Ramlibacter pinisoli: one gene and its partner. The protein of the gene in region 2 interacts with the protein of the main gene of each other region in a pairwise test. Links are inferred from orthologs where the notes say so. Each region holds a gene or a part of one and is shown on either strand. Other genes may lie near its edges. The genes, in order: ftsH and hflK.

The links.
Region 1: the proteins of hflK (region 2) and ftsH interact in binary tests that used the Escherichia coli proteins (3 or more experiments, as listed by UniProt). The link is inferred for Ramlibacter pinisoli from one-to-one orthologs.

What each region holds. Positions count from the first base shown.
Region 1 is NZ_WSEL01000009.1:611,008-625,394, reverse strand. The notes cover bases 5,636-8,560. They hold ftsH (ATP-dependent zinc metalloprotease FtsH), read left to right. Parts: upstream 5,636-6,105; coding sequence 6,106-8,016; downstream 8,017-8,560. Other genes in these bases: folP (dihydropteroate synthase), read left to right, coding at 8,094-8,560. Also shown: carA (glutamine-hydrolyzing carbamoyl-phosphate synthase small subunit), read left to right, coding at 1-155; carB (carbamoyl-phosphate synthase large subunit), read left to right, coding at 158-3,409; transcription elongation factor GreA, read left to right, coding at 3,525-4,004; GON04_RS17470 (DUF4149 domain-containing protein), read left to right, coding at 4,001-4,453; GON04_RS17465 (YhbY family RNA-binding protein), read right to left, coding at 4,431-4,904; GON04_RS17460 (RlmE family RNA methyltransferase), read left to right, coding at 4,941-5,600; more of folP, read left to right, coding at 8,561-8,948; glmM (phosphoglucosamine mutase), read left to right, coding at 8,945-10,279; GON04_RS17440 (MOSC domain-containing protein), read left to right, coding at 10,279-10,821; GON04_RS17435 (hypothetical protein), read right to left, coding at 10,818-10,961; GON04_RS17430 (M14 family zinc carboxypeptidase), read left to right, coding at 11,056-12,060; GON04_RS17425 (alpha/beta fold hydrolase), read left to right, coding at 12,057-12,818; GON04_RS17420 (GNAT family N-acetyltransferase), read left to right, coding at 12,932-13,759; GON04_RS17415 (UDP-2,3-diacylglucosamine diphosphatase), read left to right, coding at 13,770-14,387. UniProt on the Escherichia coli protein: Acts as a processive, ATP-dependent zinc metallopeptidase for both cytoplasmic and membrane proteins. Plays a role in the quality control of integral membrane proteins.
Region 2 is NZ_WSEL01000003.1:119,255-133,615, forward strand. The notes cover bases 1,521-4,419. They hold hflK (FtsH protease activity modulator HflK), read right to left. Parts: upstream 3,679-4,419; coding sequence 2,362-3,678; downstream 1,521-2,361. Other genes in these bases: hflC (protease modulator HflC), read right to left, coding at 1,521-2,343; hflX (GTPase HflX), read right to left, coding at 3,720-4,419. In the rest of the region: GON04_RS01755 (ATP phosphoribosyltransferase regulatory subunit), read right to left, coding at 1-1,129; GON04_RS01760 (DUF2065 domain-containing protein), read right to left, coding at 1,237-1,425; more of hflC, read right to left, coding at 1,432-1,520; more of hflX, read right to left, coding at 4,420-4,898; RNA chaperone Hfq, read right to left, coding at 4,965-5,210; ribosome biogenesis GTPase Der, read right to left, coding at 5,348-6,682; outer membrane protein assembly factor BamB, read right to left, coding at 6,703-7,863; GON04_RS01795 (YfgM family protein), read right to left, coding at 7,860-8,549; hisS (histidine--tRNA ligase), read right to left, coding at 8,608-9,927; ispG (flavodoxin-dependent (E)-4-hydroxy-3-methylbut-2-enyl-diphosphate synthase), read right to left, coding at 9,980-11,242; GON04_RS01810 (helix-turn-helix domain-containing protein), read right to left, coding at 11,251-12,168; type IV pilus biogenesis/stability protein PilW, read right to left, coding at 12,161-12,982; dual-specificity RNA methyltransferase RlmN, read right to left, coding at 12,988-14,124; ndk (nucleoside-diphosphate kinase), read right to left, coding at 14,144-14,361.

The DNA of each region.
Region 1 (14,387 bases), on a different replicon or contig from region 2:
ACGTGTCGCTGTTCGACGGCACGCTGCAGGGCCTGGCCCGCACCGACAAGCCGGCCTTCTGCTTCCAGGGCCATCCCGAGGCCTCGCCGGGTCCGCACGACATCGGCTACCTGTTCGACAAGTTCACGGGCCTGATGGACCAGACGAAAAAGTAACCATGGCCAAGCGCACAGACATCAAGAGCATCCTGATCATCGGGGCCGGCCCGATCATCATCGGCCAGGCCTGCGAGTTCGACTACTCGGGCGTGCAGGCCTGCAAGGCGTTGCGCGAGGAAGGCTACAAGGTCATCCTGATCAACAGCAATCCGGCGACGATCATGACCGACCCGGCCACGGCCGACGTCACCTACATCGAACCCATCACCTGGCAGACGGTCGAGAAGATCATCGCCAAGGAAAAGCCCGATGCCATCCTGCCCACCATGGGCGGCCAGACGGCGCTGAACTGCGCGCTGGACCTGTGGCACCACGGCGTGCTGGACAAGCACAAGGTCGAGCTGATTGGCGCCACGCCGCACGCGATCGACAAGGCCGAGGACCGCCAGAAGTTCAAGGAGGCGATGACCAAGATCGGCCTCGGGTCGGCTCGCTCGGGCATCGCGCATTCCATGGAAGAAGCGTGGACGGTCCAGAAGACCGTGGGCTTCCCCACCGTGATCCGTCCCAGCTTCACGCTCGGCGGCACGGGCGGCGGCATCGCCTACAACGCCGAGGAATTCGAGGTCATCTGCAAGCGCGGCCTGGAAGCGTCGCCCACCAACGAGTTGTTGATCGAGGAATCGCTGCTCGGCTGGAAGGAGTTCGAGATGGAGGTGGTCCGCGACAAGGCGGACAACTGCATCATCATCTGCTCGATCGAGAACCTCGATCCCATGGGCGTGCACACCGGCGACTCCATCACCGTGGCGCCGGCCCAGACACTCACCGACAAGGAATACCAGATCATGCGCAACGCCTCGCTGGCGGTGCTGCGCGAGATCGGCGTCGACACCGGTGGCTCCAACGTGCAGTTCGCGATCAATCCCAAGGACGGGCGCATGGTCGTGATCGAGATGAACCCGCGCGTGTCGCGCTCGTCGGCCCTGGCCTCCAAGGCCACGGGCTTTCCCATCGCCAAGGTCGCCGCCAAGCTGGCCGTCGGCTACACGCTCGACGAACTGCGCAACGAGATCACGGGCGGGGCCACGCCGGCCAGCTTCGAGCCCTCGATCGACTACGTCGTCACTAAGATCCCGCGCTTCGCCTTCGAGAAGTTCCCGCAGGCCGACGCGCACCTGACCACGCAGATGAAGTCGGTGGGCGAGGTCATGGCCATGGGCCGCACCTTCCAGGAGTCGTTCCAGAAGGCCCTGCGCGGGCTGGAGGTCGGCGTGGACGGCATGAACGAGAAGACCCAGGACCGCGAGGTGCTCGAGAAGGAGCTGGGCGAGCCCGGCCCCGAGCGCATCTGGTACGTGGGCGACGCCTTCGCGCAGGGCCTGTCGGTCGACGAGGTGTACGACCTCACGAAGATCGACAAGTGGTTCCTGGTGCAGATCGAGGAGATCGTGAAGATCGAGCTCGAGCTGGACAAGCTGGTGGCGCAAAAGGGCGAGGGCACCCTGGCTTCCATCGACGCCCGTACGCTGCGCCTGCTCAAGCGCAAGGGGTTCTCCGATCGCCGCCTGGCCAAGCTGCTCAAGACCACCGACAAGGCCGTGCGCGAACTGCGCAAGAAGCTGGGCGTGCGCCCGGTGTACAAGCGCGTGGACACCTGCGCCGCCGAGTTCGCCACCAACACCGCGTACATGTACTCGACCTACGAGGACGAGTGCGAAGCGCTGCCGACCAACAAGAAGAAGATCATGGTGCTGGGCGGCGGGCCCAACCGCATCGGCCAGGGCATCGAGTTCGACTACTGCTGCGTGCATGCCGCGCTCGCCCTGCGCGAGGACGGCTACGAGACCATCATGGTCAACTGCAACCCGGAGACGGTGTCGACCGACTACGACACGTCGGACCGGCTCTACTTCGAGCCGCTGACGCTGGAAGACGTGCTGGAGATCGTCGACAAGGAAAAGCCCACCGGCGTCATCGTGCAGTACGGCGGCCAGACACCGCTGAAGCTGGCACTCGGGCTGGAGGCGGAGGGCGTGCCCATCATCGGCACCTCGCCCGACATGATCGATGCCGCCGAGGACCGCGAGCGGTTCCAGAAGCTGCTGCAGGAGCTGGGCCTGCGCCAGCCGCCGAACGCCACCGCCCGCACCGAGCCCGAGGCGCTGGAAAAGGCGCAGGCGCTGGGCTACCCGCTGGTCGTGCGGCCCAGCTACGTGCTGGGCGGCCGTGCGATGGAGATCGTCCACGAGCAGCGCGACCTCGAGCGCTACATGCGCGAGGCCGTCAAGGTGTCGAACGACTCCCCGGTGCTGCTCGACCGGTTCCTCAACGACGCGATCGAGTGCGACGTCGACTGCCTGTCGGACGGCCAGCGCACCTTCATCGGCGGCGTGATGGAGCACATCGAGCAGGCCGGCGTGCACTCGGGCGACTCGGCCTGTTCGCTGCCGCCGTACTCGCTGTCGAAGGAGACGGTCGACGAGCTCAAGCGCCAGACGGCCGCCATGGCCAAGGCCCTGAAGGTCGTGGGCCTGATGAACGTGCAGTTCGCCATCCAGCAGATCGACGGCCAGGACGTCATCTTCGTCCTGGAGGTCAATCCGCGCGCCTCGCGCACCGTGCCGTACGTGAGCAAGGCCACCGGCATCCAGCTGGCCAAGGTGGCCGCGCGTTGCATGGTGGGCCAGTCGCTCGAGTCGCAGGGCATCCGAGCCGAGGTGACGCCGCCGTACTTCAGCGTGAAGGAGGCCGTGTTCCCGTTCGTCAAGTTCCCGGGCGTGGACACCATCCTCGGTCCGGAAATGAAGTCCACCGGCGAGGTGATGGGCGTCGGCAAGACCTTCGGGGAGGCCTTCGTCAAGAGCCAGCTCGGAGCCGGAACCAAGCTGCCGCGGCCGACGGATGCCGTCAAGAAGGTGTTCCTGACCGTCAAGAACAGTGACAAGCCGCGTGCCGTGGAAGTGGCACGGCAGCTGGCCGGCATGGGCTTCGACGTCGTGGCGACCAAGGGCACCGCCGCGGCCATCGGCGCCGCGGGCATTCCCTGCGGGACGGTCAACAAGGTCACCGAGGGGCGGCCGCACGTGGTCGACATGATCAAGAACGACGAGATCTGCATGGTGATCAACACCGTGGAAGAGCGCCGCAACGCCATCGCCGACTCGCGGGCGATCCGCACATCGTCGTTGCTCGCCCGGGTGACGACCTTCACCACCATCGCCGGCGCCGAGGCGGCGGTCGAGGGCATGAAATACATGGACAACCTCGACGTCTACTCGGTCCAGGAACTGCACGCCCAGCTGGGCTAGCGGCCGGCCCCCGGCCGGACGGCCGGGCTGGAACTTTTGGGTATCATCAGACCGAACAACACACCGCCGGTCGGCAACGTCCGGCGGTTTGCTTTTGCGAGCATGAGGAACAGACATGGCAACCATTCCCATCACCAAGCGCGGCATCGAGAAACTGAAGGCAGAACTGCATGAGCTGAAGACGGTGCAGCGTCCCTGGGTGATCAATGCCATTGCCGAGGCGCGCGCACAGGGCGACCTCTCGGAGAACGCCGAGTACGACGCGGCGAAGGATCGCCAGGGTTTCATCGAGGGACGCATCCGCGAACTCGAGGGCAAATTGGCCGCCGCGCAGGTGATCGATCCGTCCCAGCTGGACGCGGGCGGCAGGGTCGTGTTCGGCGCCACGGTCGAGCTGGAGGAAGAAGAGTCCGGCGACAAGGTCAAGTACCAGATCGTCGGCGAGGACGAGGCCGACCTCAAGGAAGGCCTGATCAACATCTCCAGCCCGATCGCCCGGGCGCTGATCGGCAAGGAAGAGGGCGATACCGCCGAAGTGCAGGCGCCGGGCGGCATCAAGCGCTACGAGATCGTGGCGGTGCATTACGTCGGATGAGCACCTGGCGGCACCGGCTCCCCGTGCTGGCGGCGGCCCTGTGGTGGGGCAGCCTCAGTGCCATCGGCTTCCTGGCGGTGCCCTTGCTTTTCGCGAACCTCCCCACGCCAGCCCTGGCTGGCCAGACGGCCGCCAGGCTCTTCAGTGCGCAGACCTGGGTGTCGCTCGGTTGCGGCGTGGTCGTGCTGATGGCGTCGCGCCAGCGTGGCGAGGCGCCACGGATGGACTGGGCACGAGGTGCGCTCGGCTTCACGCTCGCTGGACTGCTGCTGGCCTTGCTGGCCGAGTTCGCGGTGGCTCCGCGCATCGTTGCGCGCGAGAACCTGCGGCTCTGGCACGGGGCCGGGACCGCGATGTTCGCCTTGCAGTGGGCCTGCGCCCTGGTGGTGCTGTGGAAGGCGACCGGCGAAGCCGGCCGCGCCGGCGTCAGTCCAGGCGACCCTTCTTGACCGATTTCTGCTTGGGCTTGGCCCGCTTGACCTGGCCCCCGGGCGTCAGGCGCTGGTTCCCCAGCACGCGCAGGGTGCGTACTTCGGGGCGTTGTCCGCCTCGCTTGCTGTATTTCAGGACCTTGACGTCGCGAGGGCCGGGCATGCGGTCCTCGTCGGCTGCCTTGGACTTGGCGGGCTTGGGGCGCCACAGCACCAGCAGCTTGCCGATGTGCTGGATCTGGGCGGCGTTCAGCTGGTCGGCCAGCTGGTCGTACATGGCGTCGCGGGCGGCGCGATCGTCGCCGAGCACCCGCACCTTGATGAGGCCGTGGGCGGACAGTGCGGCGTCGGTCTCCTTGACGATGGCCGGCGTGAGGCCGTCGTTGCCGATCATGACCACGGGGCCGAGGTGGTGGGCTTCGGCGCGGTGCACCTTGCGTTCGGCAATGGAGAGTTGGATGGCTGGCATGGCCGGTATTATCGATCGCAGGCGGAAGGCACTTCCTTGAAAGTCAAGACCAAGAGCAAGAAGGTCAACAAGGCCTGGCTCAACGACCACGTCAACGACCCCTACGTGAAGCTCGCGGCGAAGGAGGGCTTCCGGGCGCGCGCGGCCTACAAGCTCAAGGAGATCGACGAGCAGCTCGGCCTGATCCGGCCGGGGCACCTGGTGGTCGATCTCGGATCGACGCCGGGCGCCTGGAGCCAGTACGTGCGCCGCAAGCTGTCGCCCCAGGGCGCCGCCGTGGGCGCACTGGACGGCACCATCCTGGCGCTCGACATCCTGCCGATGGACCCGATCGAAGGCGTCAACTTCCTGCAGGGCGATTTCCGCGAGCCGGAGGTGCTGGCGCAGCTGGAAGCCGTGGTGGCGGGGCGCAAGGCGGACGTGGTGGTCTCGGACATGGCGCCCAACCTGTCGGGCATCGCGTCGGCGGACGCAGCCCGGATCGCGCATCTGGTGGAGCTGGCCGTGGCGTTTGCCGAGTTGCACCTGAAGCCGGACGGCGCGCTCGTGTGCAAGGTGTTCCACGGCAGCGGCTACAGCCAGCTGGTGAAGCTGTTCAAGGAAAGCTTCCGGATCGTGAAGCCGATCAAGCCCAAGGCCTCGCGGGACAAGTCCTCGGAGACTTTCCTGGTGGGCATCGGCCCCAAGGGCCGCTGATTCAGGCCCTCAGCGGCGGCTTCTGGTCACGTTTTTCGGTGCTGACGCGGGTGCTGACGACTATTTCACGCCCCAGCATTTGGCAACAAAGGGTGAGATTGGTGGAGTCGGTTGGGGACGGAGCGCTCCCGGGCCGCGAAATGAGCAGGAATGTTTCGTTTGCGGTGACAAGAATTGGGGAACCCGAGATCGGGAGTTCTGCCTATCCTCAAGTGCGGTCGAGTTCACAGTCAGGCAAATTCGGTCCTGAAAAGGCCTGCATCAGCTTGACTGGAAGTCGGTTGTCGGGCATTGGATTTTCCGCGGCGATGCGGACCGGCACCTGCACGAGGCGCCCCTTGCTTGCAACCTTTGGGCGAGCAGTGCATCGAACGCCCAGCCGGTGCGATTTCAGGCAGGCCGGCTGTTCAGTCAGCCCGGGGGCAGTCCCCGGGGGAAACATTCCACGACTTGAAACCCCTAGAATGAGCCGTAACTGGCCCAAGTACCGCATCCGGAGTCTGAGTTGAACAATCAGTGGTTCTCGAAAATAGCCGTCTGGCTCGTCATCGCGCTCGTGTTGTTCACGGTGTTCAAGCAGTTCGACACCCGGGGCGCGGCTGGCGCCAGCGTCATGGGCTACTCCGACTTCCTGGAGGAAGTGCGGGGCCGGCGCATCAAGAACGCCGTGATCCAGGAAGGCCAGGGCGGCACCGAGATCGTGGCCATGACGACGGACGACCGCAAGGTGCGCACCACCGCCACCTACCTGGATCGCGGCCTGGTCGGTGACCTCATCAACAACGGGGTCAAGTTCGACGTCAAGCCCCGCGAGGAGGGCTCGCTGCTCATGACGCTGCTCGTGAGCTGGGGCCCGATGCTGCTCCTGATCGGCGTCTGGATCTACTTCATGCGGCAGATGCAGGGCGGGGGCAAGGGCGGGGCGTTCTCGTTCGGCAAGAGCAAGGCCCGCATGCTCGACGAGAACAACAACCAGATCACCTTCGCCGATGTCGCCGGCTGCGACGAGGCCAAGGAAGAAGTCAAGGAAGTGGTCGACTTCCTCAAGGACCCGCAGAAGTTCCAGAAGCTGGGTGGCCGCATTCCGCGTGGCCTGCTGCTGGTCGGCCCCCCCGGCACCGGCAAGACGCTGCTGGCCAAGGGCATCGCCGGCGAGGCCAAGGTGCCGTTCTTCTCGATCTCGGGCTCCGACTTCGTCGAGATGTTCGTCGGCGTGGGTGCGGCCCGCGTGCGCGACATGTTCGAGAACGCCAAGAAGAACGCCCCCTGCATCATCTTCATCGATGAAATCGACGCCGTGGGGCGCCAGCGTGGCGCCGGCTTGGGCGGCGGCAACGACGAGCGCGAGCAGACCCTCAACCAGATGCTGGTCGAGATGGACGGCTTCGAGACCAATCTGGGCGTGATCGTCGTGGCCGCCACCAACCGGCCCGACATCCTGGACGCCGCCCTGCTGCGCCCCGGCCGCTTCGACCGCCAGGTCTACGTGACCCTGCCGGACATCCGTGGCCGCGAGCAGATCCTGAACGTCCACATGCGCAAGATTCCGATCGGCCAGGACGTCAACGCCAGCATCATCGCCCGCGGCACGCCCGGCATGTCGGGCGCCGACCTCGCCAACCTGTGCAACGAGGCCGCCCTGATGGCCGCGCGTCGCAACGCCCGCGTCGTGGAGATGCAGGACTTCGAGAAGGCCAAGGACAAGATCCTGATGGGCCCCGAGCGCAAGAGCATGGTCATGCCCGAGGAGGAGCGTCGCAACACGGCCTACCACGAGTCCGGCCACGCGCTCATCGGCAAGCTGCTGCCCAAGTGCGACCCCGTGCACAAGGTCACCATCATCCCGCGCGGCCGCGCGCTGGGGGTCACGATGAGCCTGCCGGCGCAGGACCGCTACAGCTACGACCGCGAGTACATGCTCAACCAGATCGCCATGCTGTTCGGCGGGCGCATCGCGGAAGAGGTGTTCATGAACCAGATGACCACCGGCGCGAGCAACGACTTCGAGCGCGCCACCCACCTGGCGCGCGACATGGTCATGCGCTACGGCATGAGCGATGCCCTGGGCCCGATGGTCTATGCCGAAAACGAGGGCGAGGTGTTCCTGGGCCGCTCGGTCACCAAGACCACCAACATCTCCGAGCAGACCATGCAGAAGGTCGATGAAGAGGTGCGCCGCATCATCGACGAGCAGTACAGCCTGGCCCGCAAGCTCATCGAGGACCACAGCGACAAGATGCATGCCATGGCCAAGGCGCTGCTGGAGTGGGAAACCATCGACACCGAGCAGCTCGACGACATCATGGCCGGCAAGGACCCGCGTCCGCCGAAGGACTTCACACCGCGCAGCCCGTCGTCCGGCGGCGGTTCCGGTGGCAGCCCCGTGGCCACGGACCCGACGCCCACGGCAGCCTGAAAGAGCCAGTCTGCCAGCAGCAAGAGGGCCCTCCGGGGCCCTTTTTGCTTGTCGGGCTGGCGCACAATCGTCCTCCTATGCACTGGCAGACCGCCCGCTACCGGATCGACCTGGCGCGTCCGCGCGTGATGGGCATCGTCAACATCACGCCCGATTCGTTCTCCGACGGTGGTCGCTATCGCCAGACCCGACAAGCCATCGACCACTGCGAGCATCTGGTCGCGCAGGGCGCGGACATCCTGGATCTCGGCGGTGAATCCAGCCGGCCTGGCACACCTCCTGTAGCGCTGGACGAGGAGCTTGCGCGCCTGCTACCGGTGCTGCGCGAAGCGGTGGCCATGGGGGTCCCCGTCTCGGTCGACACCTACAAGCCCGAAGTGATGCGCCAGGCGCTGGACCTGGGTGCGGACATCGTGAACGACATCTGGGCGCTCCAGCAACCCGGCGCTGTCGACGTCGTTGCGGCCCACCCGTCCTGCGGCGTCTGCCTCATGCACATGCACGGCGAGCCGCAGACCATGCAGCGCACTCCGATGGAAGGCGATGCGGTTCCTCAGGTGCGCGATTTCCTGGCGGCGCGGTCGCAGGAACTGGCGGCACGCGGCGTGGCACCTCACCGGATCGTCTGGGACGCCGGGATCGGCTTCGGCAAGACGGTGGCGCAGAACTTCGCGCTGCTCGCCCGCCAGCGGGAGCTCCTGGACGGCGACCATGCCTTGCTGGCCGGCTGGTCGCGCAAGTCATCGCTGGGGCAGGTGACCGGCCTGCCGGTGAACGACCGGGTGGCGGCCAGCGTGGCCGCGGCCGTGCTGGCGGTCGAGCGCGGCGCACGCATCGTGCGCGTGCACGACGTCCACGACACGGTGGCGGCATTGAAGGTGTGGGCGGCGACCCATCACAACGACGAAGTGGAAGGGAGCATGACAGCATGAGCAGGACGTATTTCGGCACCGACGGCATCCGCGGCACGGTCGGGCAGGCGCCCATCACCCCCGATTTCGTGCTGAGATTGGCCCATGCCGTCGGACGGGTGCTGAAGCGGTCGGAAGAGCGGCCCACGGTGCTCATCGGCAAGGACACCCGGATCTCCGGCTATATGCTCGAGAGCGCGCTGGAATCGGGCTTCAACTCGGCCGGCGTCGATGTCGTGCTGCTCGGGCCACTGCCGACGCCCGGCGTGGCCTACCTCACGCGTGCCCAGCGCGCCAGCCTGGGCGTCGTCATCAGCGCCAGCCACAACCCGTACCCGGACAACGGCATCAAGTTCTTCAGCGCGCAAGGCACCAAGCTGCCCGACGAGTGGGAGCGTGCCGTCGAGGCCGCGTTGAACGACCCGCCCGCCTGGGCCGATTCGGCCAACCTGGGCAAGGCACGGCGGCTCGACGACGCCGCCGGCCGCTACATCGAGTTCTGCAAGAGCACCTTCGCCAACGACCTGACGCTCAAGGGCGTTTCCATCGTCGTCGATGCCGCCAACGGGGCGGCGTACCACATCGCCCCCAAGGTGTTCCATGAACTGGGCGCCGAGGTGCACGGCATCGGGATTGCGCCGGACGGCCTCAACATCAACCGCGACTGCGGCGCCACGCACCCGGAGGCGCTGGTCCAGGCGGTCCGTGAACGCGGTGCGGATTTCGGCGTTGCACTCGACGGCGATGCCGACCGGTTGCAACTGGTCGACGCCGAGGGCCGCCTGTACAACGGTGACGAGCTGCTCTACCTGATGGTCGCCGACCGGCAGAACAGCGGCGAGCGCGTGCCGGGCGTGGTCGGCACGCTGATGACCAACATGGCGGTCGAGAAGGCGCTGCGAGCGCGCGACGTGGAGTTCGTCCGCGCCAAGGTCGGCGACCGCTACGTGCTGGAGGAGCTGGAGCGGCGCGGCTGGATTCTCGGCGGAGAGGGCTCCGGCCACCTGCTCGCGCTGGACAGGCATACCACCGGCGACGGCCTGATCAGTGCACTGCAGGTCCTCAAGGCAGCGGTGCGCGGCCGCAAGAGCCTGGCACAGCTGCTCGCCGGCGTCAGCCTCTACCCGCAGGTCCTCCTCAACGTGCGGTTGCAGGCCGGCCAGGACTGGGCCGCCGCCAAGGCGCTGCCGTCGGTGCGCGCCGAACTCGAGAAGCGCCTGGGCCAGCGCGGCCGCATCCTCATCCGTCCGAGCGGCACCGAGCCGGTGGTCCGGGTCATGGTCGAGGCGGATGACGGCGCGCTGGCGAAGGAAGGGGCCACGGCCCTGGCGGACGCCATCCAGGCTGGCTGATGCACGGCGAGGTCGCTGCGGTCCATCGCAGCGCGAGCCACAGCTTCGGCAAGTTCGCAGAAGACGCCGTCACCCTGGTGGCCGGCCTGGGGGTCGCCGGCGATGCGCACGCCGGCAGCACCGTGCAGCACCGCTCCCGCGTGCGGCGCGATCCCTCGGCGCCAAACCTGCGCCAGGTCCACCTGCTGCAGATCGAGCTCTTCGACGAGCTGCTGCCCAAGGGATTCGCGGTCTGGCCGGGCGAGCTCGGGGAGAACGTGACCACGCGCGGCCTGGACCTGCTGGCGCTGCCGGCCGGCACGCGGTTGCGGCTGGGCAGCCAGGCCACCATCGAGCTCACGGGGTTGCGCAATCCGTGCTCGCAGATCGACAAGTTCCAGCCGGGGCTGATGGCCGCCGTGCTCGATCGCGATGCGCAGGGCAGGCTGGTCCGCAAGGCCGGCGTGATGGCGGTGGTGCTCCAGGGCGGCGAGGTGCGCGTGGGCGATCCCATCGCCGTCGACTTGCCGGCTGGCGAACACCGGGCGCTGGAGCCCGTCTAGGTCGTCCAGCGCGATCCGGATCCCGATCCGGCCATCCGGTCGCGCACCCGCCACACCTGCAACGCCACCAGTTCGCCCACGCCGGCAGCCAATGCCAGGAGGACAGCCAGGAACTGAAGCGGGAATTGGCGTTGGAACATGGTCGCGCCCGTTGTCTGCACCGCGCCACCCTAGCCGGCGCAGGTGGCACTTTCATGTCACGGCGGTGTCGCTGCGACCTTCTAAGCTGGCCGGGTGACCGCGACGTCCTTGCCCGAACTCGACGACCTGCAGCGCGTGCTCGATATCGGCGGCTCCCACCTGGAGGTGAGGCATACAGCCTCGGCGGGGCCCCGTGCACTGCCGGTCTACACCGTGGCGCTCGGCAATCCGGCGCCGGACGTCCCGGCGGTGGGCTTCTTCGGCGGTGTCCATGGCCTGGAGCGCATCGGCTCGCAGGTCGTGATCGCCTGGCTGCACAGCCTGGTGGCGCGGTTGCGATGGGACGCGACGCTGCACCGGCAGCTGGAGCAGGTCCGGCTCGTGTTCATGCCCATCGTCAACCCCGAGGGCATGCTGCGGGGGACCCGGGCGAACGCCGCCGGCGTCGACCTGATGCGCAATGCGCCCGTCGATGCGCTTGATCCCGTGCCGCCCCTGGTGGGCGGGCAGCGCACGAGCGCCGGCCTGCCCTGGTACCGCGGCCGGCTGGGCGCCCCGATGGAGCCCGAGAGCGCAGCGCTGTGTGCCTGCGTGGCGCGTGAACTGCAGGCGCGGCCCTGCAGCCTGGTGCTGGACTGCCACTCCGGTTTCGGCCTGCGCGATCGCCTGTGGTTCCCGTTCGCGCACAGCCGGCGCGCCATCGCGCACCTGGCGGAGATGCACGCGCTCCAGCTCGCATTCGAGGAGTCGCATCCCAACCATCCCTATGTCGTGGAGCCGCAGAGCCGGCAGTACCTGGCGCACGGCGACCTCTGGGACCATCTCTACCTCCAATCGAGCGATGGCCCCGGCGTGTTCCTGCCGATGACGCTGGAGATGGGATCGTGGCTGTGGGTCAAGAAGAATCCCCGACAGCTGCTGTCGCGCGCCGGGCTGTTCAATCCCGTGCTGCTGCATCGGCGACAACGTGTGTTGCGCCGACACTTTCCGCTGTTCGACTTCCTCGTCCGCGCCGGGCTGGCGGCGCGTGAGTGGCTGCCACCTGGGGATGATCGCGAGCGCCACCGCCAGGCCGCCGTCGAGCGGTGGTACCGGTGACCGTGCGCTGGGTCCTGTTGCGCGGGTTGACGCGCGAGGCGGCGCACTGGGGCAGCTTCGGCCCGGAACTGGCCGCGGCGACCGGCGGCGCCGTCGCGGCGATCGACCTGCCGGGCAGCGGAGCCCGTCGTGGCGAGACGGCTCCCTGGCACGTCGCGGCCCTGGCCCAGCACTGCCGGCAGGCACTGCCGCCGCACGACGGTCCCACGGTGTTGCTGGCGCTGTCGCTCGGGGCCATGGTCGCCATCGAGTGGTGCCGACAGGCTCCGGGCCAGGTCGCTGGCTGCGTGCTCGTGAACACGAGCGCCGGCGGTCATAGCCCCTTCTGGCGCCGGCTGCGACCCGTGCACTACCCGACCGTGGTCCGAATGCTGGCCGGCATGGACACCGCCATGCGCGAGCAACGGATTCTGTCGATCACGAGCGCGCGTCCGCAGCAGCACGCACAGGAGGTGGCCCGCTGGATCGCGATCGCGCGCAGCCGCCCGGTGAGCGCCGGGACAGCTTGGCGCCAGCTGTGGGCGGCGGCCCGCTACCGGGCCCCTGCTTCGCCACCCCCGGTGCCACTGCTGGTCCTCGCTTCGGCGGGCGACCGGCTGGTCGACCCGGCCTGTTCGCGCGGATTGGCTCGCGGTTGGCAGGTGCCACTGCGCGAGCACCCGTGGGCCGGACATGACCTGCCGCTCGACGATCCGCAGTGGGTGATCGAGCAGGTTGCGCAGTGGTGGGGCGCGCAGGGCCGCCACGCGCCGCGGTGAATGCGCCGTGCGCCGGCCGCGCCGGGCGCCGCGGTCATCGAACTGCCATCCAATTGCAACGGTCGAGTCACCGGCCGTTCGCACACTGTCGGGCATCCAGACAGGAGCCCCGCATGAACGACCTGCCGAATCCCACCTTGCCGCTGTCGCCGATCGCCTTGCCACGGGGGTCGCTTCCAGGACCTGGTTCGAGCTCTCCTGCTGCGGAGCGCGGCGCGGTTCTGGTCAGCTGGGCGCAGCACGAGGACGAGGTCCGGCAGGCGCAGCGCCTGAGGTATCGCATCTTCGCGGACGAAATGGGGGCGCGCCTGGACACGGCGCTCCCCGGCCATGACATCGACCTGTTCGACGATTTCTGCGAGCACCTGCTGGTGCGCGATCGAGCCACCGGCGAAGTGGTCGGCACGTACCGGGTGCTGACCCCGGCCCAGGCACGGCGGGTCGGCAGCACATACAGCGACACCGAGTTCGACCTCACCCGGCTGCGCGGGCTGCGCACGCGGATGGTGGAGTTGGGGCGCAGCTGCGTGCATCCGGACCACCGGCACGGCGGCGTCATCCTCGCGTTGTGGGGTGCGCTGGCGGAGTTCATGGTGCGCAACCAGCTGGACACCATGGTCGGCTGCGCCAGCATCCCGATGCTGCACAACGGCGTGGTCAGCGGGCACGCCGCCGCGAGCATCTGGAACCAGCTGCGGCAGACGACGCACCTTGCGCCCATCGAGCTGCAGGTGCGTCCGCGGCTCGCGCTGCCGATCGAGCAGCTCGACGGCACGCTGGACGTCGAGCCGCCCGCCCTCATCAAGGGATACCTGCGGCTGGGTGCGAAGGTGCTGGGGCCGCCCGCCTGGGACCCCGACTTCAACAGCGCCGACCTGCCGATGCTGATGCGCATCGCGGACCTGCCGCCACGCTACCGCAAGCACTTCCTGGGCCACTGAGGAGCCCGCCGTGCGCACCGCCTTCGACACCGTCGACTTCGTGGCCGCGGGCGTCGCCGGCGGGACCGCGACGGAGTCCGAGGACCCGGTCCGGCCGCCGTACCGGACGGTGTTCGTGTCCGACATCCATCTGGGCACGGCCGGCTGCCAGGCGGCCGCCCTGCTGGACTTCCTCAAGCGCCACCCCAGCGAACAGCTGTACCTGGTGGGCGACATCGTCGACGGCTGGCAGCTGCGCCGGCGCTGGTTCTGGCCGCAGGCCCACAACGACGTCGTGCAGAAGGTCCTGCGCCGTGCGCGCAAGGGCTGCCGGGTGGTCTACGTGCCGGGCAACCACGACGAGTTCGCGCGCCAGTTCGCCGGCCACGCGTTCGGCGGCATCGAGGTGGCCGAGGAAGCCGTGCACGTGACGGCGGATGGCCGCCGGTTGTGGGTGCTGCATGGCGATGCCTTCGACGGCGTGGTGCAGTGCGCCAAGTGGCTTGCCCACATCGGCGACACGCTCTACGAGTTCACGTTGCGGCTCAATCGCCACCTGAACAGGGCCAGGGGCTGGTTCGGGCTGCCGTACTGGTCGTTGTCGGGCTACCTCAAGCACCGGGTCAAGCGGGCACTGAACTACGTCACC
Region 2 (14,361 bases):
ATCGGCCCTGCTCGGCGACCAGTTCGCGGTCGCAGTGGAATTCGTCCACCTCGTGGCCGTGGCCGGGCAGCGTGCAGACCACGGTTTCGCCGGCCGCGCGCAGGCGCGCGATCTCGGCGCGCAGCGGCTCCTGCTCGCCCCAGGGCGCGCGGATGGCGGCCTTCAGGGGCCGCTTGGGAACCACCCCGACCAGTTCCTTGACGTCGAGCGAGAAGCCGACGGCCGGCCGGTTGCGCCCGAACACCGCCCCGACCTCGTCGTAGCGGCCGCCGCGCACCAGCGCATCGCTCGCGCCGGCCGTGTAAATGCCGAACCGCATGCCGCTGTAGTAGGCGTAGCCGCGCAGGTCGCCCAGGTCGTAGCTCACCGTGGCGCCTTCGATCTGGCCGCCCAGCCACCGGAGCTGCTGCAGGGCCTCGTGCAGGCCGGGCACGGGAGGCAGCACGCGGCGCGCCTCGTCGAGCACCTTGGCGTCGCCGTAGAGGGAGACCAGGGCGGCCAGGCCCTCGCGGGCCGCGCTGGGGAAGGATCGGGTGAGCCGGGCCAGCGCGCTCGCGTCCTTGGCCGCCAATGCGGCGTGCACGTCGCGCAGCGCCTGCGCATCGACCGTGACATCCGTGAACAGCGCGCGCACGATGCGCGCATCCGCCAGGTCGACCGTGGCCGAGCCGACGCCCGTGGCGCGCAGGCAGTCCATCGCCAGCAGCAGCACCTCCAGGTCGGCTTCGATGCCACCGTGCCCGTAGACCTCGGCGCCGAACTGCAGCGGTTCGCGGGTAGCGTGGGGGCGGTCCGGGCGGGTGTGCAGCACCGGGCCGCAGTAGCACAGGCGCGCGACGCCGGAGCGGTTGAGCAGGTGGGCGTCGATGCGGGCGACCTGGGGCGTGGTGTCGGCACGCAGGCCCAGGGTGCGACCGGAGATCTGGTCGACCAGCTTGAAGGTCTGCAGGCCCAGGGCCTCGCCGGTGCCGGTGAGCAGCGACTCGAGGTGCTCGAGCAGCGGCGGCATCACCAGCTCGCAGCCGTAGCCCCGCGCCGTGTCGAGCAACTGGCGCCGCAGTTCCTCGATGTGCCGCGCCTCGGAGGGCAGGACGTCGGCGATGTGATCCGGCAGGAGCCAGGCGGACATGAAGGGAGGAGGCGCTGTTAAAACAGGGATTTTACGCGGCGCGCCGGCCCCCTCCCCGGTGCCTCATGCGTGACCGCCGATGGCACGGGGAACGACGCCGAAGGAACTCAGCCCACCAGCCAGAGCAGCACCAGGCCGAGCAGCACGCTGCACAGGCCGAAGAAGCGCAACTGGCCGTCGCGCAGGACCAGCAGCTTCTGGAAGGTGTTGCGCCAGCCGCGCGGGGCCAGCAGCGGCAGCAGGCCCTCGAACACCAGCACCAGGGCCAGCGCGGCCCAGAAGGTGTTGCTGTCCAAGGCCGGCTATTTCCTGGCGGGTGCCGGGGCGGGTGCGGCGGCGCCGCCGCCGCGGAAGGCGCTGAAGAACTCGGAGCCGCTCGGATCGACCACCATCACGTCGCCCTTCTTGTTGAAGGTGGCGCGGTAGGCCTCCAGGCTGCGGTAGAACTTCGCGAACTGCGCATCGCGGCCGAACGATTCGCCGTAGATGCTGGCTGCCTGCGCGTCGCCGTCGCCCTTGATCTTCTGCGCGTCGCGGTACGCGTTGGCGATGGTGATCTCGCGCTGGCGGTCGGCGTCGGCGCGGATCTTCTCGCCCTCGGCCGCGCCGGTGGAACGCAGTTCGTTGGCCACCCGCTTGCGCTCGGCCTCCATGCGGCGGTAGACCGACTCGGTGATGGCCTCCACGTAGTCGGCGCGCGTGATGCGCACGTCGATGACGTCGACGCCCCAGGGCTTGCTGCCCTTGACCACCTCGAGCACCTCGCGCTTGACGTCGGCCATGAGCTGCTCGCGCTTGGTGGACAGCAACTCGCGCACGGTGCGCCGGTTGATCTCTTCCTGGAAGGCGTTGCGCACCACCCGGTTGAGCTGGTTGGCGCCGGCCGCCTCGTCGAGGCCGACGTTGCGGATGTACTGTGATGGATCGCTGATGCGCCAGCGCACGTACCAGTCGATGACCACGCGCTGCTTCTCGGCGGTGAGCATCGGCTCGGTGTCGCTGCTGTCCAGCGTCAGGAGGCGCTTGTCGATGTAGCTGACGTTCTGGAACGGCGGCGGCAGCTTGAAGTTCAGCCCCGGCTCGGTGATCACGTCCTTGATCTGGCCGAGCGAGTAGACGACGCCGAACTGGCGCTGGTCGACGACGAAGAGCATGGAGCTCAGGAGGGCCAGGATGATGAGGGCCGTGGCGGCGAAGAATCCGATGCGGTTCATGGTGTCTTGTCCTCCTGCTCAGCGCGACTCGCGCTCGCGGCCACGGGCGTTGTCGCGGGTTCGCGCGTCCACGGAGGAGGAGCCGGACGAGCCGGCAGCGGGGCCACTGGGCGGGACAGCCGGCTCGGGTGCGATGGCCGGCGTGCCGGACGCCACCTGCTGCAACAGGCGATCGAGCGGGAGGTACAGCAGACTGGCCCCCTGGCGCGACTCGACCAGCACCTTGGTGACGCTGGCGTAGATCTGCTGCATGGTCTCGAGGTACAGGCGGTCGCGGGTGACCTGCGGCGCCTTCTGGTACTGGGCCAGCACGGCGTTGAAGCGCTGCGTGTCGCCCTGCGCCTGCGAGACCACGCGGGACTTGTAGCCCTCGGCCTCTTCCTTCAGCCGCGCGGCGGAACCGACGGCGCGCGGGATGACGTCGTTGGCGTAGGCCTGGGCCTCGTTCTTGGCCCGCTCGCGCTCCTGGCCGGCCTTGAGCACGTCGTCGAAGGCGGACTGCACCTGCTCCGGGGGACGCACGCCGCCCTGCTGCAGGTTGATGCCCACCACCTCGATGCCGACCTTGTAGCGGTCCAGGATCTGCTGCATCAGGGTGCGCACGCGCGGCCCGATCTGGTCCCGCTCGTCGGCCAGTGCGGAATCCATGCGCATCTTGCCGACCACGTCGCGCACGGCCGTCTCGGCCGCCTGCACCACTGCCTCGCCCGGGTTCTTGCTCTCGAACAGGTAGGCGCGTGCGTCGTTCAGCCGGTACTGCACGGCGAACTTGATCTCGACGATGTTCTCGTCCTCGGTCAGCATGGCCGACTCGCGCAGGCCGGTGGCCTTGATGACGGCGTCGCGGCCGACGTCGACCGAGCGGATCTGCGTGACGTTCACGACGTCATGGCGCTCGATCGGGTATGGCAGCCGGTAGTTGATGCCGGCACCGACCGAGGAGTGGTAGCGGCCGAAGCGCGTGACCACCGCCTGCTGGCCTTCCTGCACGATGAAGATGCCGGTGCCCAGCCAGATGAGGGCCAGCACGCCGATGATCAGACCGACGCCCAGGCCCGCGCTCTTCATGTCGGGCTGGAAGCCGCCACCGTTGTTGCCGGGATCGGGACGGCGGCCGCGGTTGCCTCCGAAGAGGCCACCCAGGCGGCGATTGAAATCGCGCCAGAGCTCGTCGAGGTCGGGTGGACCCTGGTTGGGGCCGCGGCCGTTGCCGCCCTCGGGCTTGTTGTCCTTGCCGTCGTCGCCCCCGCGCCCCCAGCGCGGATCGTTCAGGTTGAACATGCCTCGGACGCGGCCCGGGAGAGCCGCCAGGACGCCGGGGAAGTGGAGCTTCATGCGCTTCGTGTTGTGGTCGTTGCTTGGTCGATTGTGCCCAATCAGGCGGGCTCGTCGTGCAATTCGGGACTTGAACGGGGGGATGTGTGCTGCGCGGCACTCGCCGCGCGCTCGGCCAGCTCGGCTCTCAGCTCTGCCAGGCCCTCCCCCGTGCGGCTGCTGACGAACAGGCGCCGGACCGCCTCGCCCTCGAGTCCGAACAGGTCGCTGCGCACCCGGGGCTGCTGCGACGGCTCGAGCGCATCGGTCTTGTTGAACACCAGCACCTGCGGCACGTGGTCGGCCCCGATTTCCTGCAGTACGCGCTGCACTTCACCGATCTGCTCGGGGTGGTTCGGGTTGGCGGCATCGACCACGTGCAGCAGCAGGTCGGCGTCGGTCGCCTCCTGCAGCGTGGCCTGGAAGGCGTCGATGAGGCCGTGCGGCAGGTCGCGGATGAAGCCGACCGTGTCGGACAGCGACACCGACCGGCCGGCCCCCTCGGCGTCGCCCAGGTAGAGCTGGCGGGTGGTGGTGTCGAGGGTCGCGAAGAGCTGGTCGGCGGCGTAGGCCCGCGCCTTCACCAGCGCATTGAACAGCGTCGACTTTCCGGCGTTGGTGTAGCCGACGATGGAGATGTTGTAGGCGCCCTGGCGCTCGCGCTGGCGCCGCTGGGTGTGGCGCTGCTTCTTCACCTTCTCGAGCCGGTCGCGGGTACGCCGGATGGCATCGCCGATCATCCGGCGGTCGAGTTCGATCTGCTTTTCGCCCGGACCGCCGCGCACGCCCGCGCCGCCGGTCTGGCGCTCCAGGTGCGACCAGCGGCGCACCAGGCGCGTGCTGACGTACTGCAGGCGGGCCAGCTCGACCTGCAGTTTGCCTTCGTGGCTGCGCGCCCGCTGGGCGAAGATCTCCAGGATCAGCAGGGTGCGGTCGTTGACCGGCAGGCCCAGGTGGCGCTCGAGGTTGCGCTGCTGGCCGGGGCTGAGCGACTGGTCGAACAGCACTTCGGTGGCGCCATGCTCCTCGGCCAGGGCCTTGATCTCGTCGGCCTTGCCCTTGCCGACGAACAGCGCGGCGTCCGGCGCCTTGCGCTTGGCGGTGATGCGGGCCACCGGCTGCAGGCCGGCCGTGCGGGCGAGCTCGCCCAGTTCGGCGAGCTCGCCGTCGAAATGGGGCAGCCCGAGATCCACCCCGACCAGGACGGTGGGGGCGGTGGAACGATCAGGGGAATCAGGCAAATCGGCGTCCGGGGGATTTCGGCGGTGGAAGACCCCCGGCGCGCGTGCCGCGAGCCGCGCCCGCGATCAGGTGGCGGCTTCGTTGCTCTCGGCCGTGGAGAAGTTCACGGCCCGGCCGGGGACGATGGTGGAGATGGCGTGCTTGTAGACCATCTGGGTCACCGTGTTGCGAAGGAGCACCACGTATTGGTCGAACGATTCGATCTGGCCCTGCAACTTGATGCCGTTGACGAGGTAGATCGACACCGGCACGTGCTCCCGTCGCAGCGTGTTGAGGAACGGGTCTTGTAGCAGCTGCCCTTTGTTGCTCACGATATTCTCCGTGTTCGAAGCGTTGTTGGAACTTGCACCTTACCACAGCGACCCAGCCGTGCAAGTAGGCAGCGGGCTAGACCCGGCACTTGGGGATGGCACGGGGTCGTTCAAGTGCGTGAGGCCTCCCCGGGCCGTCATTCCTTGTCGGCGTAGGGATTGTGGGAGGTCTTCAGCTCGATGCGCAGCGGCGTCCCGATGAGATTGAACTCCTTGCGGAACCGGCCCTCGAGGAAGCGCTTGTAGGCATCGGTCACGTGCTCCAGCGAGTTGCCGTGGATCACGATCACCGGCGGGTTCATGCCGCCCTGGTGCGCATAGCGCAGCTTGGGCCGGAACATGCCCGACCGCTTGGGGGCCTGGAACTGCACCGCCTCCTGCAGCAGCCGCGTGAGCACCGGGGTCGACATCTTGGTCATCGCGGCCTGGTGGGCCTGGGCGATCGATTGCCACACGGGCGTCAGGCCCTGGCGCTTCTTGGCCGAGATCAGGTGCAGGGCCGCGAACTTCAGGAACGCCAGCCGAGCCTCGATCTGGCGCTGCACCTGCTCGCGCTGGTAGGCATCCACGGCGTCCCACTTGTTGATGGCCAGGACCACCGCCCGGCCGCTCTCGAGGATGTAGCCGGCGATGTGGGCGTCCTGGTCGGTCACGCCCTGCGTGGCGTCGAGCAGCAGCAGCACGACGTTGGCGGACTCGATCGCCTGCAGCGTCTTGACGACCGAGAACTTCTCGATCGCCTCGAACACCTTGCCCTTGCGGCGCAGGCCGGCGGTGTCGATGAGCTCGTAGCGCTTGCCGCCCCGCTCGAACGGCACCGAGATGGCGTCGCGCGTGGTGCCCGGCAGGTCGAAGGCCACCAGGCGTTCCTCGCCCAGCCAGGTGTTGATGAGGGTGGACTTGCCGACGTTGGGCCGGCCGGCCACCGCCAGCTTGATGACGCTCTCGTTGACGGCCGCCTCGTCCTCGTCGTCCGGCAGGCCCAGCGGCTCCAGGGCCACCTCGACCAGGCTGCGGATCCCCTGCCCGTGCGCGGCCGAGACGGCGTGTACCTCGCCCAGGCCGAGTTCATAGAACTCGGTGAGCTGAACGCCCTCGGTCATGCCCTCGGCCTTGTTGGCCGCCAGCACCGTCGGCTTGCCCAGCTTGCGCAGGTAGTTGGCGATGTCGTGGTCCTGGGCCGAGAGGCCGCCGCGGGCGTCGACCACGAAGACCACCACGTCCGCCTCGGCCACGGCCTGCCGCGTCTGCTTGGCCATCTCCATGAAGATGCCCGACTCGGCCGTGGGCTCGAAGCCGCCGGTGTCGATGACGATGAACTCGTGCTTGCCCTGCCGCGCGTTGCCGTAGTGGCGGTCGCGCGTGAGGCCGGCGAAGTCGGCCACGATGGCGTCGCGCGACTTGGTGATGCGGTTGAAGAGCGTCGACTTGCCGACGTTCGGGCGGCCCACCAGGGCCATCACGGGTTTCATGGTCCGCCCTCGGGATGCGGTTATTGCGGCACGAAGCCGTAGACCCCGCCGTTGCGGGTGACAACGACCAGGGTGCTGCCGGCGATCACCGGCGGGGCCACGACCGGCGAACCGTCGGTCGTCAGGCGGGTGAGCAGCTTGCCGTCCTCGCGCGAGAGCACGTGCAGCAGGCCGGTGGAGTCGCCCACGGCGACCGAATTGCCCACCAGCAGCGGCGTGCCGGTGCCGCGGTGCAGCAGCTTGTCGGTGGTCCAGGCGCGCTCGCCGTTGTCGCGGCGCCAAGCCACGACGCGGCCGTCGGATTCGGTGCCGACCACCAGGCGGTCGTCACCACCCAGGCCGTCGCCGCCATTGGATGGCTTGGTCCAGGCCAGGCCACCGCGGGTCGCGTCGAGGCAGCCCACCGAGGCCTGGAAGGCACGCACGCACACCGAGTTGCCGACGCGGCTGGGCCGGCCGACCAGGTCGACCAGGCGCTCGACGTCGTTCGTGCCGCGCGGCGTGGCGATGGCGGCGTCCCAGCGGACGCTGCCGTTGTTGGGGTTCAGGCCGACCACGCGGCCGCCCTGCCCGGCCAGCAGCGTGTCGCCCACGGCCAGCAGCACGCCCGACTGGCGCAGGACCAGCGGCTCGCCGGGGCGCGGCTGCGACCACAGGCGGCGGCCGCTCTGGCCGTCGAAGGCGGACACCGAGCGGTCGGCGGCCAGCACGAACACGCGGTTGCCGGCCACCAGCGGGGCCGTGTAGGCCTGGGCAGCCAGCTTCTGGCGCCACAGCACCTTGCCGGCGCTGGCAGCCACCAGTTCGTTGTCGCGCGTGACGACCGCCAGCGTGGTGCCGTCGCTGCCGGCGCCGGCCACGATGGCCGAGCCGACGCCGGCGCGCCAGAGTTCACGGCCGGTGCCCGCATCGAGCATGGCCACGGTGCCATCGCTGCTCGCCAGCGCGAGCTGGGTGCCGTTGACGGCGACCGTCATCGGGAACCCGACTTCGCCGAGCTTCGTGGTCCATGCCTGGCGCACGGCCAGCAGACCCGGATTGGGCTCGAGTTGCGGCGGCGCCGCCTTGTCGCTGCCGCCCAGGAAGGACGGCATCATCGAGCAGCCCGCCAGGCCCAGCAGGCTGGCCGCGAGCACGGCGGCCGCGCCGATGCGGCCGGCGGTCATCGCTTGCTTGATCATGACTTGGCGCTCCCGGCGGCCGGCTTGTCGCCGGTGGCGAGCGACTTCGGGTCGACGCCCAGCGCGGTGAGCTTCACCTCCAGCAGGCGGCGGTACTCGGACTGCTCGTCCAGGGCCTGGTAGGCCTTGCCGTACTCGGCCTTGGCCTCGGCCTTCTTGCCCTGCAGCTGGTAGATGTCGCCGCGGCGGTCGGCCACCAGGGCCGCGAACGGTGCGGGCACATCGGCGGCGAGCTGCTTGAGCGCCTCGTCGTACGACTTGGTCTCGACCAGCACGGACGCCAGCCGCAGGCGGGCGATGGCCTGGTAGCCCTCGTCGGACGCCTGCTCGGCCACCCAGGCGAGCGCCGCCTTGGCGGTGTCGGGCTTGCCCTTGTCGACTGCGACCTGCGCCACCAGCAGCCCCGCCTGCTGCGCGAACAGCGTGCGGCCGTACTTGTCCTTTACGTCGGCGAAGCCCCGTTCGGCCCGGGCCAGGTCGCCGGCCTGCACCGCGCGCTCGACGTCCTCGTAGATGGCGGAGGCCCGCGCCGACTGCGCGCGCTGCCAGTACTGCCAGCCGTTCATGGCCGCGATGGCGCCGAACACGATGATGAGCAGCCAGGAGATCAGGTTGCCGTAGGTCTTCCAGAAGTGCTTGAGCTGGTCAAGCTGCTCCTGTTCTTCGAGATCGAGGTGGGATGCCATGGAAAAGTGCTCGTTCGGCCGCGGGTCGGGCAGCCGGAGATTGTAAGGAGGCGTGCAGTCAGGCCCTGAGGCGGTCGGCCCAGGCGGCCACGTCGGCCAGCGGCAACCGTTGCTGCTCGCCGGAGCCGTCGCGCAGCGCCTTGAGCGTCACCTCGCCGGCCGCCAGCTCGTCGGCGCCGAACACGAGGGCATGGCGCGCCCCGCTGCCGTCGGCCTTCTTGAACTGCGACTTCATGCTGCCGGGACCGTCGGGACCGCCCGCATGCTGCACGACGCGCACGCCGGCGGCGCGCAGGGCCTCGAGGGCCACCACGACGGGTGCCAGCGGCGTGCCGGGCGGCACGACGGCATAGGCATCGGGCGCCTGCGAGGGCATCGGGAGCTGCAATTCCTGGATGAGCAGCAGCAGCCGCTCGATGCCCAGGCCGAAGCCCACGGCCGGCGCCGGCTTTCCGCCCAGCTGGGCGATGAGCCCGTCGTAGCGGCCACCGCCGCACACCGTTCCCTGTGACCCGAGCTGGTCGGTGACCCACTCGAAGACGGTGAGGTTGTAGTAGTCCATGCCGCGCACCAGGCGCGGGTTGACGCGATACGCCAGGCCCACGGCATCGAGCGTGGCCCGGACGGCGTCGAAGTGGGCCAGCGACGCCTCGCCCAGGAAATCGATGAGCTTGGGAGCCTGCTCGATCAGCGCCTGCATCGCGGGGTTCTTGCTGTCCAGGATGCGCAGCGGGTTCGACTGCAGGCGGCGCTGCGAGTCGGCGTCCAGCGCCTGCGCGTGCTGCTCGAAATAGCCCACCAGGGCCTCGCGGTGCGCCTTGCGTTCGTCGGGCTGGCCCAGGCTGTTGATCTCCAGCCGGACGTGCTGTCCCTCGACCAGCCCGAGCTCGCGCCAGAGCGCGCGCGCCATCAGGATCATCTCGGCATCGACGTCCGGGCCAGCGAAGCCCAGCGCCTCGACGTCGAGCTGGTGGAACTGCCGGTAGCGGCCTTTCTGCGGACGCTCGTGGCGGAACATCGGCCCGACGGTCCAGATGCGCAGCGGCCCGTTGTACAGCGCGTTGTGCTCGACGACCGCACGCACGATGCCGGCGGTGGCTTCGGGGCGCAGCGTGAGCTTGTCGCCGTTCATCGAGTCGGTGAAGGAGTACATCTCCTTCTCCACGATGTCGGTCACCTCCCCCAGCCCGCGCACGAACAGCGCGGTGGGTTCCACGATGGGGGTCAGCAGGTACTGGTAGCCGTAGCGTCCCAGCACGTCGCGCACCGCCGTCTCGAACCACTGCCACAGCGCGGAATCGGGCAGTTTCTCCGTGCGCGGCACCGAGGCCGGCAGGATGTCGTTCATGCCCTTGACGGCACTCAGTTTGTCAGCCATGTCTGGGTCGGACGTTCAGTGCTGGGCATCGGGCGCCGGACGCGCCCCCGCCTCAAGCCGCAACGCCGAATCTCTTCTCTATGTAGTTCTCGACGATCTGGTGGAACTCGGCCGCGATGTTGTCGCCGCGCAGCGTGAGCGCCTTCTCGCCATCGATGAAGACCGGGGCGGCCGGCGCCTCGCCGGTGCCGGGCAGGCTGATGCCGATGTCGGCGTGCTTGCTCTCGCCGGGACCGTTGACGATGCAGCCCATGACGGCCAGCCTCAGGTTCTCGACGCCGGGGTACTTGCTGCGCCACACCGGCATGTTGGCCCGCAGGTGGTCGTCGATCTGCTTGGCCAGTTCCTGGAAGGTGGTGCTGGTCGTGCGGCCGCAGCCCGGGCAGGCCGTGACGCTGGGCACGAAGATGCGCAGGCCCAGCGACTGCAGGATCTCGGAGGCGATGACCACCTCCTGGGTGCGCGACTCGCCGGGTTGCGGCGTGAGCGAGACCCGGATGGTGTCGCCGATGCCTTCCTGCAGCAGGATGGACATCGCCACGCTCGAAGCCACCGTGCCCTTGGTGCCCATGCCGGCCTCCGTGAGGCCCAAGTGCAGCGCGTAGTCGCAGCGGCGCGCCAGTTCGCGGTAGACGGAGATGAGGTCCTGGACGCCGCTGACCTTGCAGGACAGCAGGATCTGGTCGCCGTTCATGCCCATCGCCTCGGCACGCCGGGCCGATTCGATGGCCGAGGTGATGAGGGCCTCGTACATGACGCTGCGCGCTTCCCACGGCTGCGCGCGGCGGGCGTTCTCGTCCATCAGCGAGGCGAGCAGTTCCTGGTCGAGGCTGCCCCAGTTGACGCCGATGCGCACCGGCTTGTCCCAGCGCATGGCGGCCTCGATCATCTGGCCGAACTGCCGGTCGCGCTTGTCGCCCTTGCCCACGTTGCCGGGATTGATGCGGTACTTGGACAGCGCCTGGGCGCAGTCGGGGAACTCGGTGAGCAGGCGGTGGCCGTTGTAGTGGAAGTCGCCGATCAGCGGCACGTCGACGCCCATGCGATCGAGCTGCTCGCGGATGTAGGGCACCTGCCGCGCCGCCTCGGGCGTGTTGACCGTGATGCGCACCACCTCGGAGCCGGCCTGCGCCAGTTCCTTGACCTGGATGGCGGTGCCGATCGCGTCCTCGGTGTCGGTGTTGGTCATCGACTGCACCCGCACCGGGGCGTCGCCGCCGACGGTGACCACGCGGTCACCCCAGGCGACGCGCGCCTGGCGCGTGCGGCGCCGGGCAGGCGCTGCGGGCTCGACGGGCAGGCAGGATTCAGGCATGGAGGACATCACTTCACCTCGAACCGTGCGACGTTGTCTTTCGCCACGGCCGCCAGGTCATAGGGTTGGCCGCGCACCTGCACCGAGGTGGCGTTGGCGCTGCCGACCGTGACGACCAGCGGTGGGCTGCCGGACGCGCCGGCGGTTTCGCCGGCGGCCATGAGGCGGCGCAGCGTGACCGTGCCCTTGGCATCGGTGACCTGCACCCACGACGGGCCGGTGGCCTTGAACACGATCAGCCCGCTGGCGGGCACGGCCGTGCCATCGGCGGGCGCAGACGCGGCCGCCTGGGTGGACGGAGCAACCACCGTGACGGGGGCCGCGGCCGATGCCGTGGCGGACGGAGCCGCGGCGGTGGGAGTCGGCGCCGAATCGGCGCTGGCGACAGGAGGCATCACGGGCGGCGCGCCCGGCGCGGATGCCGCCGGCGCCTCGGCGCCGGGCGCCAGGATTGCCGGCGCCATGGGCACGCCCGCGGGGGCTTCGGCGGGCTTGGACGCGACTTCGTCCCGGCCCCCGGCGGGCAGGAAGATGATGACCAGGGCGCCCAGCAGGAGGGCGAAGACCGCCAGGAACACCGGGCGGGTGAGCCGGTCGAACAGGCTCGGCCCCACGTAGTCGCCGGGAGCGCGGAACGGGGCGTTGATCGGCTCGCGCTCGGGTCCCAGGCGCGGGGCATTGCCCTGTGGCAGCCGGTCGAGCATGGGCTGGGCATCGACCTTGAGCGTGCGGCACACCGCCGACGCCAGCGCCCGCGCGAACACCGCATCGGGCAATTCGTCGTAGCGGTCGCCCTCCAGTGCCTCGAGCTTGCGCACGGGCACCTTGAGCGAAGCCGCCAGCGCCGCCACGTGCAGGCCGGACGCCTCGCGGGCCTGGCGCAACAGGCTGCCCGCGCTGGGGCCGCCCGCTTGCCCCTCAGTCATCGAACGCTCCCTTGTCCAGGAGGGTGACCTCGCGCGATTGCGGGTACCGCTTGCGCAACTGCTCGCCCAGCTGCGCGAGGGCGACCTGGTCGCCGATCTTGCGCTCGACCTTCACGCCCAGCCAGAGCGTCTCGGCGTTGGCCAGCTCGGTGTTGTTCAGGCGCCGGATGTAGAACTGGGCCCGCTGCAGGTCGCCGCGGGCATACAGCAGGTTGGCGAGGTTGTAGCCGATGATGGGATTGCCGGCGTCCAGCTCGTAGGCCTTGGACAGGCTGCGCTCGGCGTCGCCGGGCTTGCCGGCACGCGCCAGGCACAGGCCCTGCGCCATGAGCGTCTTGGCGCGGTCGCCGTAGATGGGGCTGTTCAGCGCCTGCTCGAACGACCGCTGGGCGTCGTCGTAGCGGCGCTGCTGGCACTGCAGCCAGCCCAGGTTGTGCAGGGTGTTGGCGTCGCGCGGGTTGAGCGCCACGGCCCGCCGGAAGCTGTCCTCGGCCTGGCCCATGTCGTTCATTCGCATGTACACCAGGCCGCGCAGGTTGAAGGCGTCGGGGAAGGTGGGATCGGCCAGGATGACCTGCTTGAGCTCGTCGAGCGCGATGCTGGTCTTGCCCTGCTCGAAGTAGCCCACCGCCAGCTCCATCCGGATGCGGGCGCGGCGCCGGTGCTCGGGCTCGTCGGATTCGGTGATCGGGTCGCTGGTCTTGGCCTGCTCGGTGGCCGGGGCGGCACAGCCACCCACCGCGAGCATGCCGGCCAGCAGGCCGGACCAGGACAGGGCCGTGAGCACGACACCGATGGAGCCGAGGCGCTTCATGTGATTCAACCCTCTTTCGCGACGCCGGCAGGGACCTGCCGCAGCATGACCGTGCGCTGCTGGGCGATGCGTTCGCCCACGCGGGTGCGGTCCTTCACGTCGCCGGCGAGTTGCCCGCACGCGGCGTCGATGTCGTCCCCCCTCGTTTTTCGCACGGTGGTGACGATACCAGCATCACTCAGCATTTTCGCGAACGCGACCACCCGGGTGTTGGGCGATCGCGTCAGCCCGGACTGCGGGAACGGGTTGAACGGAATGAGGTTGAACTTGCAGTTGACGCCGCTGGCGCGAACCAGGTCGACCAGCTGGCGCGCGTGCTCCGGCTGGTCGTTGACGCCATCGAGCATGCAGTACTCGAAGGTGATGAAGTCGCGCGGCGCGTGCTCGAGGTAACGGCCGCAGGCGGCCAGCAGCTCGGCCAGCGGGTACTTCCGGTTCAGGGGCACAAGGTTGTCGCGCAGCGGGTCGTTGGGCGCGTGCAGCGACACGGCCAGGGCCACCGGGCAATCCTGCCCGAGGCGGTCGATCATCGGCACCACCCCGGAGGTGGACACGGTGACGCGGCGCCGCGACAGGCCGTAGCCGTGGTCGTCAAGCATGACGCGCAATGCCGGCACCAGCGCGGCGTAGTTCTGGAGCGGCTCGCCCATGCCCATCATCACCACGTTGGAGATGACGCGGTCGGTCGTGCCCAGGTGGCCGCGCAGGAAATGCTCGGCGAACCACAGCTGGGCGAGGATCTCGCCCGTGCTGAGGTTGCGCGAGAAGCCCTGGTGCCCGGTGGAGCAGAAGCGGCAGCCCACCGCGCAGCCGGCTTGGGACGAGACGCACAGCGTGCCGCGGTCGTCCTCGGGGATGAACACGGCCTCGACGGCATTGCCGTCGCCGACATCGAACAGCCACTTGATGGTGCCGTCGGCGGACTCGTGCTGGCTGATGACCGGCAGGCCCTCGATGCGGGCCGCGCCGCGCAGCTTCTCGCGCAGCGACTTCGCCAGGTCGGACATCTGGTCGAACTCGCGCGCACCGCGCTGGTGGATCCAGCGGAACAGCTGGGTCGCCCGGAAGCGCTTTTCGCCCAGCGTTTGGCAGAACGCGGCCAGCCCTTCGAGGTCGAAGTCGAGGAGGTTGGCCGTGGTCATCGCATGGGAGATTCCCGCGTCAGCGGGAATAGACGTTCATGCCGGGGAAGAAGAAGCCGACCTCGACGGCGGCCGTCTCGGGCGCGTCGGAGCCGTGCACCGCGTTGGCGTCGATGCTGTCGGCGAAGTCGGCGCGGATGGTGCCCTTCTCGGCCTTCTTGGGATCGGTGGCGCCCATCAGGTCGCGGTTCTTCAGGATGGCGCTCTCGCCCTCGAGCACCTGGATCATCACCGGGC